Regions from separate parts of the Microbispora sp. H10836 genome, predicted to be linked through region 4. Evidence: riboswitches for the same ligand, from Rfam matches in the RefSeq annotation. Region 4 holds a riboswitch; each other region holds the start of a gene.
The links. Region 4 has a riboswitch for cyclic di-AMP ahead of HHX30_RS32720 (glycoside hydrolase family 25 protein). Riboswitches for the same ligand answer to the same signal wherever they lie in the genome.

Region 1 (5,190 bases), on a different contig from region 4:
AGTACAGGTATCTGGTCACCTCCGGCAGGGAGTGGAAGGCGTGCAGGTCGTCGAGGTCGGCCTCGGTGAAGGGGCGCAGGACCAGCCGGGGGGTCGTGATCGGGTATGGCGGGGTGAACACGCCGCCAAGCGTACGGACGTGCGCCGGGCGCCCGCCAACGGGTTGTCCCGCACCCGCCGCAGGCCCGGTGACAGATCATGAACGCGGCATGGACACGGTGCGACGGCCGTACCCTTGGAAGTGACAAGAACAAGGGAGTGTCTCGCAGATCTTGCCGTGTGAGGGCGGCCCGGTGGGCGCGCCGCGAGGCTCACGTCTCGCGGCACGGGCATCGGGGGACGTTCTCGCATTCGGGGGCGACAGCACCGCGAGGCGCCGCGGGGCGACCGCAGTGGGCAGAAGATCTGTAGGACACGGCCGAGGAGCGACGAGATGAGTTCAGCCGGAGAAGGCCTGTCTCGTCCGTTGCCCGAGCAGGTCCGTTTACACGTGGTGGAGGTCGCGGCGCAGGTGCTGGGCTCGATGCCCGCCGCCGCCGTGCCGCCGCCGTTGCGCAACATCGCCAAGTTCGACCCCCGCAAGCGCGCCCGCCTGGGCAGCGCGCCGATCGCGGCCCAGCTGGAGAACGACAAGGAGTTCCGCGAGCGGGTGGCCGAGACGCTGGAGGCGGCCTGGCCCGAGCTGGTGGCGAGCCTGGCCGAGGGCACGGTGCCCCCCGCGGCCGAGCCGGTGATGGTCGCGGCGGCGGCCTACCTGACCCGTCCGCCCGGCTGGCCGGACCTGGTCGAGCAGGCGCGGGCCGACCTGGAGCAGGCCGCCGCGGCGGGCAGCCAGCGGGAGCAGGCGGAGACGCGGCTGCGCGAGCAGCTCGCGGCGCAGCGTGCCTCCGCCAAGGAGGAGATCGACCGGGTGCGCGAGCAGCTCAAGGCGGCCCGCGCGGAGAACTCCGACCTGCGGCGCAAGCTGCACGAGGCCCGTGAGCGGGTCAGGGCCGCCGAGGCCAGGACGGCCGAGCTGGAGGCGGAGACGGCCGAGGCGCGGGCCAGGGCCGCGAGCGCCAACGGCGCGGCCGAGACCGAGCTGCGCCGGCTCAGGGAGCGCCTGGCGGACGCCGAGCGCCAGCTGGAGGCCAGCCGCAGGGCCGCCCGCGAGGGCCGCAGCATCGAGGACGCCAGGGTGCGGGTGCTGCTGGACGCGCTGCAGGACGCCGCCGCGGGGCTGCGCAAGGAGCTCGGCCTGCCCACGACGATCAGCAGGCCGGCCGACTACGTGACCGCCGTCGTGCCGGGCGAACCGGGCGTGACGGCCGTGCCCGCGCGGGCGCTGGCCAACGACGACCCCCAGCTGCTCGACCAGCTCCTGGCCATCCCCCACCTGCATCTGATCGTCGACGGCTACAACGTGACCAAGACCGGCTATCCCTCGCTGACCCTCGCCGACCAGCGGGCGCGGCTGCTCACCGGGCTCGGCGGGCTCGCCGTCCAGACGCGGGCGGAGGTGACGTGCGTCTTCGACGGCGCCGAGCTGAACGGGCCCGTCCAGGTGTCCGCGCCCCGCGGGGTCCGGGTGATGTTCAGCGCGCCCGGGGAGATCGCCGACGACCTCATCCGCACGCTGGTGCGGGCGGAGCCGCCGGGGCGGGCGATCGCGGTCGTCTCCTCCGACCGGGAGGTGGCCGAGTCGGTGCGCCGCATGGGCGCGCGCCCGGTGCCCTCGCTCCTGTTGCTGCGCCGGCTCGGCCGGGGCTGAGCCGCCGTACGCACGCTCCGGACCCGCGTCGTCGCCCTGGGTCATGACCACCGCGAATACCTGCGACTAGGTTGAAGCTTCAAGATCGCCTAGATAGAGTCGCGCGCAGGTTTCGTAGATCTAAAAAGGGGGCCTCAGTGCGAGGGCGTGTGCCGGTGGCCGCCGGTCTGGCCGCCGTGGTCCTGCTGACGCCGGTGACGGGCGCGCAGGCGGATCCGAAGCCCACAGTCGCGCAGGCCAAGGCGAAGCTGAACAAGCTGAACGAGCAGGCCGACAAGCTCGTGGACCGCTATAACGCGGCCAACGAGAAGTGGAAGAAGGCGAGGCAGAAGTACCTCGCCATCAACGAGGACTACAAGAAGCAGAACGTCCGGGTGGAGGAGCTCCGCGCCGGGCTGGTCACGATGGCCGTCAACAGCTACCAGGTCGGCGACATGGGGTCGTGGGGCGGCGTCTTCTACAGCTCGAACCCCGACTCCATGCTCAGCGGCCTGGCCACGCTCAACCACATCTCGGCCGAGCGTGCGGGGCGGCTTCGCGAGTACGAGGGCGCCATCCAGGGCCTCAAGGACCGCCGTGACCAGAGCAAGACGCTCTACAAGGAGGCCGCCGACGTCAGGAGCGAGCTCGCCGACGAGAAGGAGAAGGTCGACAAGCTCGTCAGGGAGCAGATGAAGCTGCTGCGCTCGCTCGGGACGTACAACCCCGGCAATCCGAACAGCGCCGGCGTCGTCTACACCGGACCGGCGTCGGGTAACGCGCTGTCGGCCCTCCAGTTCGCCTACAAGCAGGTCGGCAAGCCGTACCGCTACGGGGGCACCGGGCCGGACTCCTGGGACTGCTCGGGCCTCGTGCAGGCCGCCTGGTCGGCGGCGGGGGTGACCCTGCCCCGGACCAGCTACGAGCAGTGGGCCTGGGGCGCGAGCCGCAGGGTCTCCCTGGACGAGCTCCAGCCGGGCGATCTGCTCTGGCACGCCGGTTACGGGCACGTCGGCATCTACGCCGGCGACGGCAAGGTCGTCCACGCTCCGCAGACCGGGGACGTTGTGAAGATTGTCACACTCGCCGAGTATCACGCCATCGGTGCTGTCCGTCCCTGACGTCTCGCCCGGATCTGTGATGGTTGTGCCTCATGTGGCCGGATTGGGCCCGTGTGACGGGACTGTGAGCAGAGTCACATTTAGTCATCCGTGCTGCGGGTAAGCTGCGGTTTCTTCTTCTCGGCCTTCGTTATCCGATCTTTATCCGGCGCGAGGGCTTTGCCGAACGCGCCGGGTCCTGGGTAGCTTCTGGGCCGCGGCGGGCACGCCTCGCCGCCGCGAACCGGTCCGGCCGGCCGGTAGCGCAACCATCCACCGTCATCGGCGCCTCCAACACCCTCCCCCTCGCGGGATCCCCGGCGCCGATGGCCTGCCGAGTCCGTGCAGTCAGGAGGCACGGAGCCGGGGAACCATCGACCTTCACGCGAAGGTCCGGGGTGAATCGGCGCATCGCGCGCCGTAGGGCGACTTCCCCGCCCGAACCCGTCAGCTAACCCGGTAGGCGTTTGCGGAAGAGCCGAGGAGAGATCCTGTCTACCACCCCCGCTAGCCTGTCCCGTATTGCCCGAATTGCCCTGGGAGGTGCCGCTTTGACGGCATCCGTAGGGGTCGCCGGTGCGCATCCGGCGGCGGCCGACACGGTGACGGTCACGGTCGTCAAGACAGCCCCCGAGACGAAGACGACCACGAAGACGGCCACGGCGACCGGTGCGAACACCGCCGCCCGCGAGGCCGCGGCGAAGAAGCAGGCGACCAAGAAGAAGTCCGCCGCCAAGCGGAAGGTCAGCAGGACCGCGCTCCAGCGGGCCAAGGCCCGGCGCGCGGTGCAGATGGCCAGGAAGCAGATCGGCGACCCCTACCGCTACGGGGCCACGGGACCGGGCGCGTTCGACTGCTCGGGCCTGGTCCAGTACGCCTGGCGCAAGGCGGGCGTACGGCTGCCGCGCACGACGTGGTCCATCCGGGGCACGGTCAGGAAGAAGGTGTCCTGGGGGCACTTCGAGCCCGGTGACCTGATCTTCACCAGCGGCGGCGGCCACGTCGGCATGTACGTCGGGCACGGCAAGATGGTCCACGCTCCGCACAGCGGCACGCGGGTGCGGATCGACAAGCTGGACGCCTACCGGAGGAGCACCTTCGTGGGTGCCGTCCGTCCGGGCGTCTGAGGGCGCCGGTCACCAGCCCCCTCGACCGGCGCCGTCCTCGCGGCCCCGTCCACCTCGCCGAGGTGGACGGGGCCGTGGCATGTGCTGGTTACCATGCACGGCGTGACTGTCACGAGTGGCGTGCCCGTAGTCGTGCCGGGCGGGCGCGCCGAGGCCGGTCGGCGCCGGCCCGGCGATCCGTCCCACGGGGCCGTCCGTCCCCGCCGTGTCGCGGCCGTGGCCGTCGCGCTGGCCGCGCTGCTGGCCGGACCGGGGGCCGCGGCCGCGCCCGATCCGCTGCTCGCCCTGCGGCTCGATGCCCGCGCCGCCGTGCGGGAGCATCCGGGCATGTGGACCGGCGCCTCCGTCGCCCGCGGCGCGCGCGCGGTCGTCGTCGGGTCGCCCCGGCCGCTGGTCGCCGAGATCGCCGCGCTGGCCGATCGTGCGGGCCGTACGGTGACGAGGATCTGGGGCGGGTACGGCGGCGCGGTGGTCCTCGTGCCCCGCGGCGCGGAGCAGACCGCCGTGCTGGCCGCGCCCGCGAAGGTGGACGGCCTGGCGGCCGTCGCCACCGGCGGCCGGGTGATCGTGCAGCCGGCCGCGTTCGCCCGCCTGTCCGCGACGGGCCGCCTGGTCGTCGTGACCCACGAGCTGACGCACGTCGCGACCGCCGGTCCCCGCGCCGTCCCGATGTGGCTCATGGAGGGCTTCGCCGACTACGTGGGCTACCTGGACAGCGGGCTGCCGGTCCGCACGGTGGCCGCCGAGCTGGCCGCCGACGTGGCCGCCGGCAGACCGGCGCTGCGGGAGCTGCCGGGGCCCGGCGACTTCGCCGCCAGGCCCGCCCAGGCGTACGAGGAGGCGTGGCTGGCCTGCCGCTACATCGCCGCACGGTTCGGCGAGCGGAGGCTGGTCGCCCTCTACCGCGCCGCGCGGCGAGAGGAGATCGGCGCCGCCCTGCGGGAGGTGCTCGGGCTGACCGCCGGCCGCCTGACCCTCGAATGGCGGGCGTACGCGCGCGGGCAGCTCGCCCGGTCCTGATCGGCGTACGGCGGCGGTACGGCGGCGGCTGCGACAATGCCTTCTCGGGCGGCGCGGGCGGACCGCGCGGCCACGCCGGGGGGTGAGATGACGAAGCGGACGCTGATCGTCACGAACGACTTCCCGCCCAGACCGGGCGGCATCCAGGCGTTCGTGCACGGCCTCGCCTCCCGCCGGCCGCCCGGCTCGGTGGTCGTGTACGCCCCGCGCTGGA
Region 2 (5,190 bases), on a different contig from region 4:
GGCCGCACGTACGGCGTGAGCTGGGTGGTGCCGGTGCTGGGCGTCTGGACGATCATCGCGCCGTGGGTGATCCGCGGCCAACCGGCCACCACCGCGACCATCTGGGACAACGTGGTCACCGGAGCGATCATCTTCCTGTTCGGCCTCGGCGCGCTGGCGTTCGCCGCGAACTACCGGCAGCACGAGAGTGGCGGCCGACGACGGCGGGGGGTCGGCGCACCGGGCGGCCAGTGGTAGCCGCCGTCAGGCCAGGCCGCGTACCCGTGGTTTCCCGTCATCGGGCGCGCGTACGCGTCCTGGCCGGTCGCATGAAGGCGGCCGGATAACCGGTTGCGGCCGCGCGCGGACGCGTGGGAGGGTACGACCGCTTCACAGCACGCGTACAGACGAAGGACTGAGGCCATGGCTTCGGCGACCCGCAGCGGCCGCCGCCGGCACTGAGCGGTCCGCCACCCGGCGGCACCGGCGTAGGCAGTGCCATCACCGTTTCACGGCGGCCCCACGCCGCGGTGCCCTGCGCACCGTCCGCGTCCCCGACGGGGACGGCCCCCGCGCGGCTCATCGCCCGCTCGACGTGGCGGGAGCGCGCTCCACTTCGTCATCAACGTGAGGTCCAATCACCGTGGACATCGATGTCCAGAGCTTTGCCGTGGCCAACCTTCGCCGCCGCCCCGAGGTCGTCGAGACCGGCGGTTTCGTCGCCGGGTTCGATCCCGGAACCCGCAGCCCGTACGTCAACTACGCCACCCCCCTGCCCGGAGCCCGGCCGTCCGCGCGGGACGTCGCGGCGCTGGTCGGGGCGTTCCGCGAGCGCGGGCTGGGGCCCCGGCTCGAGTTCGCGCCGGACGCCGCGCCCGGCGTGGAGCCCGCGCTCACACAGGCGGGCTTCGGCGTGGAGGCGGTGCACGACTACCTCGTCTGCACCCCGGACACGCTGACGCCGCGGAGCGACGACCGTCCCCCGGTGGAGACGCCGGTCGCGGACCAGGACTACCTGTCGATCGACGCCGCCCTGTCCGAGGCGTTCGGCGCCGGGTTCGCCGCCTCGCCGGAAGGCGCGGCCCGGCTGCGCCGCCTGGAGGAGAGCGGCGGGGCGGTGCGGTTCGTCCGGGCGCAGGACGGCGGCTGCGCCGGTGCGGCCACCTGCTCCGCCCCCGCCGTCAGCACGTCGGAACTCGCCGGTGTCGGCACGCGCCCGGCCTTCCGCGGCCGAGGCGTCGCCGCCGCGGTCACCGCCGCGCTGACCGCCGAGATGTTCGCCCGAGGCGCGCGGTCGGTGTGGCTCGAGTACGGCGGCGAGGGGTCGCGGCGCGTCTACGAACGCGTCGGATACCGGCCGTGGGGCACCCGCCTGTACATGTCGCTCGACGAGTGACCCGTCCGGGGCCGGTCGCTGCCCGGAAATCCTCCGGCGGGCGGCTCGCACGGCGCGGTCAGGCGGGGGCGGGCCTCCGGGCCCGCCGCCGGTGCCGCACGGCGCGGTCAGGCGGGGGCGGACCCGCGGGCGGCGGAGGCGAGCCCGGGCGGCGCCGCGGCCAGGGCCTTGTGGATCGCGTCGACCAGGGCGAGCGCCGCCTCCTCGGTGAGCTCGATCGCGACCCGGGCCGACGGGCCCTCGGCCGGGTTGGTGAAGTCGATGTTCACCGTGTGTTCCTGGCAGGCATGGTAGGGATGGTCGACGTAGACCATGCCGTCGGTGACCGTGAACCAGCCCGACGCCCCCTTGGCGGCGCCGTCGATCCGGATCTTCTCGGTGAGATAGGTGCACATCTGGTCCTCCTCAGGCGGCGAGGTGGCGGCCGAAGAAACCGAAGATCTTCTTCCAGCCCTCCACTGCGGCGGCGGGTCGGTAGTTCGGCCGGTCCACGGAGAAGAACGCGTGGCCGGCGTCCGGGTAGACGTGGAACTCGTGTTCCTTGCCGAGTCTCGTCAGCTCGGCGTCGAGCACCGCGACCTCGTCCGGCGAGGGGAACCTGTCGGCCGCGCCGAAGAGCCCGAGCAGCGGGCAGGACAGGTCGGCGGCCCGGGAGATCAGCGGCTCGGCCTTGAGCGGGAAGTCGGCGGGCGGCGCGGTGACCACGAAGGCCCCGTAACAGTCGACGGCCGCGTCGATCCGGAGCGAGCAGGCGGCCAGGAACGTCTGCCGGCCGCCGGAGCAGTAGCCGATGACACCGATCCTGCCGTTGGCGTGCTCCAGGCCCTTGAGGTAGGCCGCGGCGCCCGCGACGTCGCCGACGAGCTGCTCGTCCGGGACGCCCCCCTTGGCCCGGGCCGCCGCGGCCTGGTCGTCCGGGCTGACACCGGCGCCCTCGCGGGAGTACAGGTTGGGGCAGATGGCCGCGTATCCGTGTGCGGCGAACCTGCGCACGACCTCCTTGGTGGCCTCGTCGTACCCGGGCAGGTGGTGGATCACCACAACCCCGCCGTGAGGGCCGGTATCGAGCGGCCGGGCGGCGTACGCCTCGAGCTCGGCGCCTTCGTGTCCGGTGACGGCGACCGTGCCGGCCCACATCGCGTCGGTCATTGGGGTCCTTCCCTGGAATCGGGTCGCGCGCGGCCGGCGGCGTGGCCGCGTCCGGAAGCTCACGATAGTAGTTTCTTTTGCTAACTAAGTTTCCGCGGAGGCGATGTCGGGCCGCTGCGAGCGCGGCGGGGTGCGGGACTGCCGCCCGGGCGAGTGACGCCGCGCCCGGGCGCGGCGGCTCTGACCCGATCGGGCGTCCGGGCGCGCGTGCCGTACGGGTGTGTGGCGTATCTCACCGAGGGCGGACCGCGACCGCGAGGACCAGCGGAAGTGTCGCGCGACACCGGCCCGAATGGGGCCATTTGCCGGTTTTTGGGCCGTGTCTTACTTGTTATCTACTATGCTTCCCGTGTCGCGCCGGTGTGCGGTCCTCAACCCGAGGACGACCGGCGACCGCCGAATCCCGGACGTCATTCATCCCGGGAACCGGGGACCCATGTCTCTTGGGGTGAATCCGGACCATCCGGTAGGGCTACTCCTGGCCCGAACCCGTCAGCTAACCCGGTAGGCGGCCAAGGAGAGGAGAGCGCGTGGAGTGTCGGCTCCACCTGCCGATCCGGTCCGCGTCGCATCGACGGACCGCATGCCCGCCCTGGAACGTCTCCAGGCTTCCGGGGTGATGGCGCGCCCGTGACGGGCTGCCACATCTCCCGTTTCTGATTCCGCCCCGCCGCGAGGCCGTGCCCTCGTACGGCCATGCCGTCATGCCGTCACGCCCGGTGGGCCGGTTCGTCATGTCTCGAAGCGCGCCATGAGGAGCCTCCGATTTCCAGCGATCCCATAGCTCGACAGCTGCTCGACGCCGTCCGCCCGGAACTGGGCTACCGCGAACGAGCGGGAAAACATACGAAGTTCGGCGAATGGTACGCCGACAACGTGGCCAAGGACCCCGACTTCAAGACCGCACCCTGGTGCGACATGTTCGTCTCCTGGGCGGCGAACCGGGCCGGGGTGCAGGACCACGTCGGCGAGTTCGCGCTGACCACGCGGCACGCCAAGTGGTTCAAGAAGCAGCACGCCTGGAGCGACAAGCCCGAGCCGGGCGCCGTGGTCTTCTTCGACTGGTCGGGAACCAAGAACGTCCGCGACATCGACCACGTCGGCGTGGTCGAGAAGGTCGCGGGCGGGAAGGTCCACACCATCGAGGGCAACGTCGACGGCGTCTGGCTGAAGCGGAAGGTGCGCGACAAGAGCAAGATCGTCGGGTACGGCCTGCCGCGCAAGGTCAAGGCGACGCCGAAGGCGCCGGTGACGGTCCAGCCCGTGGCCGCGGTGAACGCCAGTGTCCAGGGTCCGGCCGGGCCGGCCACCAGGAACATGGCGGCGCAACAGGGGCAGTCTCCCGACGTCGTGTGGTCGCCGGGTGACGCCGTCCTGCCGGCCGGTCTGCTCTTCGCGGTGGTCTCCACCGCCGTGACCGGGCTCCGGGTCAAGGCCGCGGCGGCGCCCTCCGGCGGACGGCACCGCAGGCGCCGCACCCGGTGATCTCCCGCGAGCCCGCGTCGCAGGGGCGGCGGCCGGGCGGCGGCCGCCTCACTCCAGGAGGCGCTTCATCTCCTTGATCTCGGCCGACTGGCTGGAGACGACGGACGTCGCCATCCGCCGGGCCGGCTCGTACGCTCCGGCGCGCAGTTCGTCCCGTGCCATGGTCACGGCGCCATCGTGGTGCCGGATCATCATCGTGAGGAAGGCCCGGTCGAAGGGCCGTCCGGACAGGCCTTCGAGGCGCCGCATGTCCTCGGGGGACATCATGCCGGGCATGGCGTGGTGGGCCGGCGCGGCGCTCTCATCGGGCACCCGTTCGCCCCAGGCGGTGAGCCAGCCGCTCATCGCCTGGATCTCGGCAGCCTGGGCGGCCTTGATCCGCTCGGCGAGCCGCTTGACCCGGGCGTCGGCCGCCCGGCTTTCGGCCAGCTTCGACATCTCCACCGCCTGACGATGATGCGGGATCATCATCTGGGCGAACATGACGTCATGCTCGTTGTGGTCGGCCGCCGGCGTCGTGGCGGCCGGGGCGGCGGGCAGGGCCGGCGTGCCGGCGAAGGCGGCGGCGCCGTACCCGCCCATGCCGCTCAGCAGACCGGCCGCCAGCAGGGCCGAGGGCAGCACGCGTCCCCTCATCACAACCACCTCCGTTTTCGTCCGGACACGGTGATCGGGCCGGAGCGGAGCGGCGGCCCGGCACGCGGAGGCACCCCGGGAGTCGCGGGACCTGTTCCGCAGCGAGTCCCTCCGCGTGACCGGACCGCGACGCCCTCCGCTCGCCGTCCGCCTCGGGAGACGTGCCCGGCCGGATGCCGGTCATGCCTCCCGGGCCTCCTGCCGGTCGCGAGGCCGCGCGGTCCCCTGGGAAGGCGGCCGGACACACTTCTCGCCGCACTGTCGTGGCGTCCGCCGCTGGAGCGGACATAGGTCCGCTGAGCGGTCGTGTCAGAGGCTTCCGCCGCCGGGCGTCACGCAATGACGGAGCGAACCTGGGCATCCCGGGTTCTTCCTCTCGCCGTCAGGCGGACAGCGACAGGCTGGCAGGGTCTAAAGTTGACTCGGCGAGTTCGAGCGGAAGAGGCGTTCATGGCACGAGGCGACACTGGACCCGACTTCATCGAGGCGCTGGCGCGCGGCCTCGATGTCATCAGGGCGTTCCAGCCGGGGCGTCCGGTCATGTC
Region 3 (5,190 bases), on a different contig from region 4:
CTTCCACCGGGCGGGGCGGCCCGACCAGACCGTGGTGCTGGTGGGAGGTGTGCGCACGCCCTCCGACGCCCTGGTCGGCCCGGTGGCCGTGGCGGCCGTCCGCTCCCTGAACGTCGACACCCTCATGCTCGGCGTGCACGGCATGAGCGTCAGGGCGGGATACACCACGCCCAACCTGCTGGAGGCGGAGACCGACCGCGCCCTCATCACAGCCGCCCAGCAGCTCGTGGTCCTGGCCGACCACACCAAGTGGGGGACGATCGGCATCAGCACGATCGCCGCCCTCGGCGAGGCCGACGTGGTCGTGAGCGACGTCGGCCTGCCGGAGGAGGCGCGCGCCGCGCTGTCGGAGCACGCCGGCGAACTTCTCCTCGCCGATCCGTCCGGGGAATCCGCGCTGGAGACCGCACTGTGACGCCGAACACCGCACGCTGAAAGTTGGAGACCGCTCTGTGAAGCGCACCATCACCCATCTCGCCGACGGCCGCGAACTGATCTACTTCGACCGGCGCGACGACGCCGACCACGGCGCCACCGACCCCAGGGACCTGCCGCCGCGCCCGCTCGCCTCCGAGCTGCGCTACGACCCCCTGATGGACGAGTGGGTGGCCGTCGCCAGGCATCGTCAGACGCGCACCCACCTGCCGTCCGCCGAGGAGTGCCCGCTCTGCCCGGCCCATCCCGGCTCGGAGATCCCCTCGCCGTACGAGGTGGCGGTGTTCGAGAACCGGTTCCCGTCGTTCAGCTTCAACACCGGGGCGTACGAGCAGGTGGGCGGCCTGAGCGAGGTGCGGCCGGGGATCGGGCGCTGTGAGGTCGTCTGCTTCACCTCCGACCACGACGCGTCGTTCAGCTCCCTCAGCGACGAGCAGGCCGAGCTGGTCGTCGAGGCGTGGGCCGACCGTACGGCCGAGCTGTCCGCACTGCCCGGAGTGGAGCAGGTCTTCTGCTTCGAGAACCGCGGCGCCGAGATCGGCATCACGCTGCCGCACCCCCATGGGCAGATCTACGCCTATCCGTACGTCACGCCGCGTACGCGCCAGATGCTGGACGCCGCCGCCCGTCACCGGGGCGGCAACCTGTTCGCGGACGTCCTGGCCGCCGAGCGGAGGGGCCCCCGGGTGGTGGCCGCCAACGAGCACTGGACGGCCTTCGTCCCGGCCGCCGCGCGGTACCCGTTCGAGGTGCACGTCTACCCGCACCGCCGGGTGCCCGACATCCCCGCGTTGTCGCCCGAGGAACGGGCCGCCTTCGCGCCGCTCTACATCGAGGTGCTGCGCCGCCTCGACGGGCTGTTCGGCGTCGTCATGCCGTACGTCGCGGCCTGGCACCAGGCCCCGGTCACCTACCGGCGCGACCTGGCCCATCTCCACCTCCAGCTCTTCACGATCCGGCGTGCGCCGAACAAGCTGAAGTACCTCGCCGGCTCGGAGTCGGCGATGGGCGCGTTCGTCAACGACGTGCTCCCGGAGGAGGCCGCCCGGATGCTCCGCGAGGTGGTCACGACTTGATCACCGAACGGTTGCGACTTGGGTGGCACCTGGAGTTTCTTTACCAGTAGTATCCCTGGCACCGGTTGTCACAGCCGGTACGCCTAATCCCGGGCGCCTCGCCCGGGAGCCGGGGACCCAATCACGCATCTGGGGTCAAGGCAGCCGCCTGCCCGGGCTCCTCCAGCCCGCACCCGTCAGCTAACCCGGCAGGCACGTGGAGAGGAGTGGGCTCTGCCCCGCGCGTTCCCCTTGGCCGTCGGTGTGCTCGCCTCCGCCGCCCTCCTGTTCGGCGCGGCCGCCCCGGGCGCCGCCGACCCCAAGCCGACGGAGAAGCAGCTCAAGCAGGAGCTGTCGGACCTGCGGAAGAGGATCGACCGGCTGATCGCCGACTACAACGCCAAACGGGTCGCGCTCGCCGACGCCCGGGTCGAGGAGAAGGCCGCGCGCGGGCGGCTGGCCAAGGCGGAGGCCGATTACGAGGCCGCCAGGGACGCCGTACGGCAGATGGCCGGGCTGCGCTACCAGACCGACAGCTCGATGGCGCTGCCCGACATGAACACCGCCGCGCTGAACTACCAGCTCAAGGAGGAGCAGGCCGCCAGGCTCGAGCACTTCGAGCAGGTCCGCGCCGAGCGGCAACGCGCCGCGGACGCCGCCAAGACGCTCACCGGACAGCTCAAGACGCAGGCCGCCGAGGTCGCCGCACAGCGCGAGGACGCAGAGGACCTCATCGACGAGATCAAGGACAAGCTCGACGCCCTCATCCCGATCGCCCCGGGCAGACGGGCCGGTGGTTCGTGGGCGCCGGAGCTGCCCGCCGGCTCCGACAACATCACCCCCCGCATGCGGCTCATGCGTACCGAGGTCGGCAAGACCTTCGATCTGCGGTTTCCAGTGGGCTGCTACCGCGCGGAGAACAGCGGCGAGCACCCCCTCGGGCGTGCCTGCGACTTCATGATGAGCTCGGGCGGCGCCATGCCCTCCCCGGAGATGAAGGCGCTGGGCGACAGCCTGGCCGCCTGGGCCATCAAGAACGGGCCGAAGCTGGGCGTGATGTACGTGATCTGGCAGCAGCGCATCTACAACCTCGGCCACCCGGGCTGGCGGACGATGTCCGACCGCGGCGGAGTCACCGCCAACCACTACGACCACGTCCACATCTCGATGTACTAGAGGCCCGCAAGCCGTCTACCTGCACTGGTTGGCCTGGCGCCGCCGTCATCAAGCCCGCGCCCGCTGGTTCCACCATCGAGCCCGCCTATCCACCGCATACACCCAGCTCAGCTGGCAAATGGCGGCTGCCGCACTAGGGAAAATCATCATCATAAATCTATGAATGTCCAAAAAGTGAGTATTAGTCAATGGATGAGTTGACTCATGGTTGATTAGAACTGAACCACATGGTTCGAGGTGACTGTCTGTTCTTGGTCGTAGGCATGGTGCTACGGTGTCTGCCTGTTCACGCCCTGCTGTGAAACGGCACCGCATGGCCGTCCCGCCTACCAGGGAGAACAGCAGGTTCGACGCGGCCTTGTCATGCTCTGCCGCCACCCCGAGGACGCCGATGTCAGTAGATGTACCCCACCGGGCGCGGAGAAGGTTTTCACCGAGGGAACTGGCAACCCTCGCCTCTCTCGGCGCCATGATCATTACGGCCTGCGCGTGGTTGTGGGCGATATCCGCCGCCCCTTATGAGGCCAGAGAGCTGATGGCGCTCGTCGGCGGGGTCTCGGCCGCACTCCTGTCCGGCGCCGTCGCGGCCATTGTCCACTACTCCGGCACCGGTCGCCGGCTGCGTGAGCAGGCCGAGTGGGCCGGCGCGCGGTTCACCTGGCTGGAGCGGGAAACACTGCGAATGGCCGAGGAGTCGCTGCCCGCGCTGGGACGTCAGGTGCGGGACGGCGCCTCGGTCGCCGACGCGCTCTCCCAGATACCGCAGCCTCCGGACGGCCCGCTGCTGCACCTGCTCAGAGCGGCCGGGCACGAGCTCGAACTGCTCGAACGCGAGCGCGCCGTCGCCCAGGCGTCCCGCGATGCGACCGAGGGCGAGATCTCCCGGCTGATCGGCGAGACGCTGCCGGAGCTGTTCCGGCGGATCCAGACGGACCGGATGTCGGTGAGCGCCGCACTGGCCGAGATACGCCAGCCGGGGCAGGACCCGCTACGCGACCTGCTGCGCGAGACGGCGCGGCAGCTCTCCGAGAGCGAGCGCAGGGGCACCGCCGTGATGGCGGCGTGCGCCGGGGCCGCGGCCCGGGTGCAGGCACAGGCCACCAGCCTGCTCGCCCGGCTGCGCGAACTGGAGGAGCGGTACGGCGAACAAGAGGAGGTATTCGCCGACCTGCTTGACCTGGACCACCGCGTCTCCCAGATGAGCCGGCTGGCGGACAACATCGCGCTGCTGAGCGGCGGCCGTTCCGGGCGGCGATGGACCCGGCCGATCGTCATGGAAAGCGTCCTGCGCGGCGCGATGGGCCGCATCGGCGCCTACCGGCGCATCCGGCTGCACTCCACCAGCACCGTCGCCGTCGCGGGGTACGCGGCCGAGGGCGTGATGCACGCGCTGGCCGAGGTGATGGACAACGCCGCCACGTTCTCGGCGCACGGCACCGAGGTCCACGTGTACGTGGACGAGGAGGACGCCGGCGTCGTGATCACGATCGAGGACAGCGGCCTGGGGATGCGCCCGCGCGAGCGGCAGCACGCCACCAGGCTCGTGTCCGAGCCGCTCGACCTGCGGACGCTGTCCGGTACCCGGCTGGGCCTGGCGGTCGTGGGACGCCTGGTCGACAAGTACGGCCTGACGGTCAGCTTCCGGTCGTCCGCCCGCGGTGGCGTGGGGGTCGTGATGCTGATCCCGCGCCTGCTGATCACGCAGCCCCTGTCGGCCACCGTGCCGCCCGACGCCGAGGCGTCGGTCCACCACCCCGTGCAGGCACCGGCCGTACCCGCGCAGGAGGGGCCGACGGACGAGTCCGAAGATCTGCTGCCCAGGCGGCGCCGGGGGCAGACGCTGGCCGAGGCGACCAGGGCGCGGCAGGCATCGCCGGTCAAGCCCGCGCGCGAGGGGCCTGACTCGGCTGCGAGGTTCGCCGCGTTCCGCCAAGCCGGCGGCCGTGGGCGTACTTCCTCTTCAGCCCCTCCCCCGGCCCCGGGCGACTCTTGACACGCGTCCGCCGACCACCGGACATTTTTGGATTCACAGATGAGGAGGCAGGGGGCGTCCCTCCCGCGCCGAAGGGGCACCCCGTCGTTTCTATGAGCACAACCGATGCTTCGCACACCACCGATCGTGACTTCGACTGGCTACTGGAGAACCTCAAGGAGAAGACCCCGGGGATCAGGCATGTGCTGGTGCTGACCAGGGACGGCCTGAAGATGTGCTTCACCGCCGGCCTCGGCCTGGACGGGGCCGACCAGCTCTCCGCTCTGGCCGCCGGGATCCAGAGCCTCTCGCTGAGCGCCTCCGCCGAGTTCGGGGACGGCATCGGAGCGGGGCAGGCGATGGTGGAGTTCGCCGGCGGACTGCTGCTCATCGTGCCGGCCGGGGACGGCGCCCACCTGGCCGTGGTGGCCGAGGAGGACGGCGAGGTGGGGCTTATCGCGCACAACATGAACGAACTGGTGGAGCAGATCGGGGTGTACCTCACCGCGGCACCGCGGCAAACGGAGAACAGCGACGACCGCGGATGACACG
Region 4 (5,190 bases):
GGTGACCTTCGACGAGCGGGCCGTGGGCCGCCGCACCCAGGTCCAGGCGGCCTGGCGCGCGGTGCGGGCGATGGACGAGATCGTGGCCCGGTCGGGCGGCAACGCGATGCGCGTGGACAACCCGATCCAGCGCTTCTGGCGGGACGCCCACGTCGGGCTGGCCCACGCGATCCACGTGCCCGGCTCGGTCTTCCACGTCTCCGCCCTGACGCAGCTCGGCATCGAGCCGCCGCACGGCCCGATGCGCTCGATGATCTGAAGAGTGCCGGTTCCCGCCGGCGAGCGTGCCGGAGTCGAAGCCGTCAGGACTGGGCGAACATCTGGTCGTAGACGCCGGAGTGCCGGCGGCCGGCCATGAAGTCCAGGAACCGGCGGACGAACTCGCCACGGGTCAGCCGCTGGCCGGCGTCTCCGCCGCCCGGGTCCTGATCGAAGGCCGTCCGGAAGAGAGCCCGGCACTCCCGGGCGTCGATGACCTGGTCGTCGTCCGTGTCGGTGACGTCGAACAGGACCTCGGCGATCCTGATGAGGGCGGGGCCGGCCATGGCGGCCGCCGCCGCGGCGTACTCGCCGCCGGTGATGCGTCCGTCGCCGTCGGTGTCGAGCTCCTTCTGCAGCTCGCGCCACCAGTCGGCGAAGGCGGCGAACAGGCGATCCTCGTCCTGGGTGTCCAGGTCGAGACGGGTGGCGATCTCCCGGGCCATCGCGGCGAGGTCGGGCCAGCGGAGGTGGCCGTCGCCGGTCTGATCGAGGACCTCGGAGAAGAAGCGCGAGGCGGAGCGCACCGCCGAGTCGCCGGCGGCCGCCGTCTCCTGACCGGGCGTGATGAGGCGCAGGAGCGCCCCGGCTTTCGCCATGCCACGGCGTAGCCCCGCCAGCGCCTCGCCGCCCCGCTGCGGCGTGTAGCCCGGGTCGAGCATGGTCATGACCGTGTCGAGCCGTGTCCACGACTCCGGCAGCAGCCGCGTCGCGAGACTCGTGGACAGGCAGGCGGCGTGCATCAGCGTGCGCGTGCCGGGCACCTCGGCGAGGCCCAGTCGCGCGCGGAGCGACTCGGGCAGCGACGCCACGATGATCGCGCTGGCCGTGGGGCCGGCGATCGCCCTGCCCGCCGCCCACACGGCCGGCCGGTCGCGGAGCAGAGGGGGCGCGGGTACCTGCGCGAACAGGCGGTCGAGGATGACGTGGACCGCTTCGGTGTTCTCCAGCCGCTCCTCGACGACGGACGTGTAGTAGCGCCAGAACTCCCGCAATGTGGGCGGAAGCTTGCCGCCGTAGGGGTCCATCAGTGCGAGGAACGCCTGGAACTCGGCGTACAGCCGGTCCAGGGCGGGGCCGTCGAGGGACTCGCCGCCGAGCCGGCACATCGTGACGGTGGACTCGAACAGCGTCGCCACCACCCAGGCGCGAACCTCGGGATCCGCGGCGTTGAACGGACGGTTCTCGGCGTCGGTGCCGGTGATGCGGGCGTGCAGACGGTTGAGCCGGGCCGCCTCCCGCCGCCGTACTTCGCTGTCGGGGTCGACCATCCGCTGCGCGCTGAGCACGGTGTTGCGCAGGCGCCGCCACGGGTGCGCGACGAAGGTCGAGTTGGTGATCAGCGCGGCGCCGATCTGCGGGTGCGCGGCCTCCAGGACGATGGCCCGGGTCGCCACCAGCCCCCAGCGTGTCTGGTGGGTCAACCGGTGGAGCATCGATCCCGGGCCGAGCGGATCGGCGTCGGTTCCGGCGGGTGCGGCGTCGCTCATCGACATTCCTTTCCTGTCAGGGCCGGTGCCTGCACACCGCCGAACCGGCGGTCGCGCCGCCGGTAGGTCTCCAGGCATTCCCAGAAGTGCCCGGCGCGGAAGTCCGGCCACAGCACCCGGGGGAAGACCCATTCGGCGTAGGCCACCTGCCACAGCATGAAGTTGGAGATCCGCTGCTCTCCGGAGGTGCGGATGACCAGGTCCACCTCCGGCATGTCGGGGTGGGGCAGACGACGGGCGAAACTCTCCTCGGTGACCTGCTCGGGCGGCACCCCGTCGCGGATCAGCGACCGGGCGGCCTCGACGATGTCGCGGCGACCGCCGTGGTCGAACGCCACCGTCAGCGTCATCCGCCGGTTGTCGCGGGTCAGCGTCGTCAGGTCGGCGATGTCCCGGGCCAGCGCGGGCGGGATCCGCGGATCGGTGACACCGAGGAACCGGCAGCGGATTCCGCGTGTGTGCAGGGACAGGGCGTGTTTGCGGAGGGCGCGGCGAACCAGCCGAAGCAGGTCGTCGACCTCGGCGGCCGGACGTCGCCAGTTCTCCGTGGAGAAGGCGTACAGGCTCAGCCACCCGACGCCGGCCGTGTGGGCCGCCTCGATGACATCGATCACGGCGGTCTCCGCCGCCCGATGCCCCTCGATGCGGGGCAGCGACCGCTGCGCGGCCCACCGGCCGTTCCCGTCCATGACGCACGCCACGTGATGAGGCACGCCTCTCACATCGCCCGCCTCGGGGAGGAGTACATGGTCACTTCCGTCGTTCGCCGCCGTCCCCGGCCCTGGTTCGGGGAGGGGAGGAGAGTGATCTCTCCGGTGACGGACTCTTTCACGCTGCGAGATTTCATGACTACTTACCGTTAGTAGTCATGATCCTTACCCTGGGTGCCGGGCGAGGGGATTCGGGCGCCGCCCCTGTGAGTGGGTCCGGGTTGTCGCAGGTAAAGACATGTTTTGTCCCGTTTACACCATTCTGGTGGTGTGTGTACCTTTAGGGCACACGGTTTGGGGTACCGACCGGCCTCCGGTGCCGTATCCCTTGCCGTGTCGTTGCCCGGTCCGCGCGGTGCCATGACCGTGCGGCCGCCGAATCCGCGATCTGCGGAGCCGGGGACCCACTTCTCTCCGGGGTGAATCGGGAGCAGCCCCCAGATGCGCCCGTAGGGCACTTCCTGCCCGAACCCGTCAGCTAACCCGGTAGGCGGCATGGAAGCAAGGAGTCAACCCCGACATGTCCACCCACCGCCCCTCCCTCGGTCGCCGGCCCTCCGGCCGGCGCCTGCGCTCCGCCCTCGCGGCGGCGACCCTCGCGGTTTCGGCCGCCACGGCCGGCGTCACGGCGGCCGTCGTCCTGCCCGCTCCGGCCTACGCCAACCCGCACACGTACGGCCAGGACGTCTCCGGCTACGAGGCCGACCACGACTGGATGAACAGCCGTGCGCAGTTCGGCTTCATCAAGGCGACCGAGGGCACGTCCTGGGTCGACTCGTCCTTCCCCCGGCACTGGCGTGAGCTGGACAAGAAGGGCATCGTCCGCGGCGTCTACCACTACGGTCATCCCAAGAACGACCCCATCGCCGAGGCCGACCACTTCCTCGACGAGGTGAGCTCGCAGCCGGGCAAGCCCGGCGACATCCTGGTGCTCGACCTGGAGACCAGCGACGGCCAGTCGGTCGAGCACGTCAACGAGTGGGCCAAGGCCTGGCTGGAGTACGTGACGGCCAAGACCGGGACCAAGCCGATGTTCTACAGCGGCTGGAACTTCGCCGACAAGTACGGCCGCGGCCTCGGCGACTACCCGCTCTGGGTGGCCCACTACAGCAAGGCTCCGGGCGACATCACGCCGCCCGCCGACTGGAAGGCCTGGGCGATCCATCAGTACACCGACTCGCCCATCGACCAGAACGTCTCCGCGCTGACGCCCGCCCAGCTGCGCGCGCTCGGCCGCCAGTAGCCGCACGGCCCCCGGGGCGGGCGTCCCGCCCCGGGGGCCGTGCCGGCCTCAGACCACCGCGCCGGAGCCGTCGCGCCGCGCGGGCTTGACCCGCGGTGCGGCGGGAGCCGGCGGCGGCTGACCGGAGCGCCGCTCCAGCGCGATCGCCACCGGCCCGGCCACGAACGACGACGACAGCGTGCCCACGACGATGCCGATCAGCAGGGCGACGGCGAAGTCCCGCAGCGAGTCGCCGCCGAACACCGCCAGCGCCGCCAGGATGAACAGCGCCCCGAGTCCGGTGTTGACCGTGCGCGGCGCGGTCTGCAGGATCGCGGCGTTCACCACGCGGCCGAACGGCTCGCCGCGCCGCACCGGCCACAGCTCGCGCACCCGGTCGAACAGCACGACCTTGTCGTTGACCGAGTAACCGATGATCGTGAGCATCGCGGCCAGGAACACCCCGTCGATCGGCTTGCCCAGCCAGGCGAACGTGCCGACGACGACGGCCGCGTCCACGAACAGCGCCGCCACGGCCGCCGTGCCGAACGTCCACCGGAACCGGAACGCCAGGTAGGCGAGCTGCGCGGCGAGCGCGACGGCGAGCGCGATGATCGCGTTGCGGCGCAGCTCCTCGCCCAGGCTCGGCCCGATGAGCTCGTCGCGCTGCTTGGTGACCTCGCCCACGCTCCGGTCCAGCGCCTCCTCCACGCGGACCACGTCGTCGGCGCTGATCTGCCCGGTGCGCACCGAGATCGCGTCGTCCGACCGCTGCACGACGGCCGAGGGGAACCCGGCGTCCGCCACCGCCTGCCTGGCCGCCGCGACGTCGACGGGCCTGCTCGTGCCGAACTCCACGATCCGGCCGCCGGTGAACTCGACGCCGTAGTTCAGGCCGCGGGTGACCAGCCCCGCCCCCGCGAGCACGAGCAGCCCGGCCGCGACGGCGAGCCACAGCCGCCTGCCCCGCATCAGATCCGGGTCGCGCCGGGTCAGCCAGGTCCTGACCCGGCCGATCGAGCCGATGCCGGCCGCCCGCGGGCCGATCCTGCTGATCAGCGCGGTGGCGAGCACCCGGGTGATCAGCATGGCCGAGACCAGCGAGGCCAGCACGCCGATGGCCAGCGTCACGCCGAAGCCCTTCACCGGCCCCGAGGCCAGCCAGAACAGCAGCCCGGCGGCGAGCAGGGTGGTGATGTTGGAGTCGGCGATCGCGCTCCAGGCGTTCTTGAACCCTCGTTCGAGGGCCGCCTTGAGGCCCCGGCGGGGCGCCTCGCCGTACTCCTCCCTGGCCCGTTCGAAGACCAGCACGTTGGCGTCCACCGCCATGCCGATCGCCAGGACGAACCCGGCCAGGCCGGGCAGTGTGAGCGTGGCCCCCATGGCGACGAGCCCGGCGTACGAGATCAGGCCGTAGCAGGCGAGCGCGACCGCGGCCAGCACGCCCACCACCCGGTAGACGATGCCGATGAACAGCGCGGTCAGGATCACTCCGACGATGCCGGCCTTG

Region 1: another riboswitch for cyclic di-AMP. It lies ahead of HHX30_RS41185 (C40 family peptidase); the one in region 4 lies ahead of HHX30_RS32720 (glycoside hydrolase family 25 protein).
Region 2: another riboswitch for cyclic di-AMP. It lies ahead of HHX30_RS18275 (CHAP domain-containing protein); the one in region 4 lies ahead of HHX30_RS32720 (glycoside hydrolase family 25 protein).
Region 3: another riboswitch for cyclic di-AMP. It lies ahead of HHX30_RS34830 (hypothetical protein); the one in region 4 lies ahead of HHX30_RS32720 (glycoside hydrolase family 25 protein).

What each region holds. Positions count from the first base shown of each region.
Region 1 is NZ_JABBWU010000001.1:419,019-424,208, reverse strand. Features, by position in the region: gene HHX30_RS01950 (GNAT family N-acetyltransferase) at 1-121, opposite strand, end outside; gene HHX30_RS01945 (NYN domain-containing protein) at 434-1,750, shown strand; gene HHX30_RS01940 (C40 family peptidase) at 1,888-2,850, shown strand; cyclic di-AMP (ydaO/yuaA leader) riboswitch at 3,152-3,310, shown strand; gene HHX30_RS41185 (C40 family peptidase) at 3,381-3,956, shown strand; gene HHX30_RS01930 (hypothetical protein) at 4,059-4,976, shown strand; gene HHX30_RS01925 (glycosyltransferase family 4 protein) at 5,064-5,190, shown strand, end outside.
Region 2 is NZ_JABBWU010000009.1:119,671-124,860, reverse strand. Features, by position in the region: gene HHX30_RS18295 (SPW repeat protein) at 1-237, shown strand, start outside; gene HHX30_RS43295 (GNAT family N-acetyltransferase) at 623-1,375, shown strand; gene HHX30_RS18285 (DUF6295 family protein) at 1,483-1,770, opposite strand; gene HHX30_RS18280 (dienelactone hydrolase family protein) at 1,781-2,524, opposite strand; cyclic di-AMP (ydaO/yuaA leader) riboswitch at 2,909-3,051, shown strand; gene HHX30_RS18275 (CHAP domain-containing protein) at 3,401-4,009, shown strand; gene HHX30_RS18270 (DUF305 domain-containing protein) at 4,058-4,645, opposite strand; gene HHX30_RS18265 (IclR family transcriptional regulator C-terminal domain-containing protein) at 5,096-5,190, shown strand, end outside.
Region 3 is NZ_JABBWU010000026.1:99,644-104,833, reverse strand. Features, by position in the region: gene HHX30_RS34840 (DeoR/GlpR family DNA-binding transcription regulator) at 1-415, shown strand, start outside; gene galT (galactose-1-phosphate uridylyltransferase) at 453-1,511, shown strand; cyclic di-AMP (ydaO/yuaA leader) riboswitch at 1,582-1,720, shown strand; gene HHX30_RS34830 (hypothetical protein) at 1,743-2,666, shown strand; gene HHX30_RS34825 (sensor histidine kinase KdpD) at 3,136-4,659, shown strand; gene HHX30_RS34820 (roadblock/LC7 domain-containing protein) at 4,752-5,186, shown strand; gene HHX30_RS34815 (DUF742 domain-containing protein) at 5,183-5,190, shown strand, end outside.
Region 4 is NZ_JABBWU010000023.1:41,618-46,807, reverse strand. Features, by position in the region: gene HHX30_RS32735 (acyl-CoA dehydrogenase family protein) at 1-259, shown strand, start outside; gene HHX30_RS32730 (oxygenase MpaB family protein) at 303-1,748, opposite strand; gene uppS (polyprenyl diphosphate synthase) at 1,745-2,461, opposite strand; cyclic di-AMP (ydaO/yuaA leader) riboswitch at 2,822-2,966, shown strand; gene HHX30_RS32720 (glycoside hydrolase family 25 protein) at 2,979-3,701, shown strand; gene secD (protein translocase subunit SecD) at 3,750-5,190, opposite strand, start outside.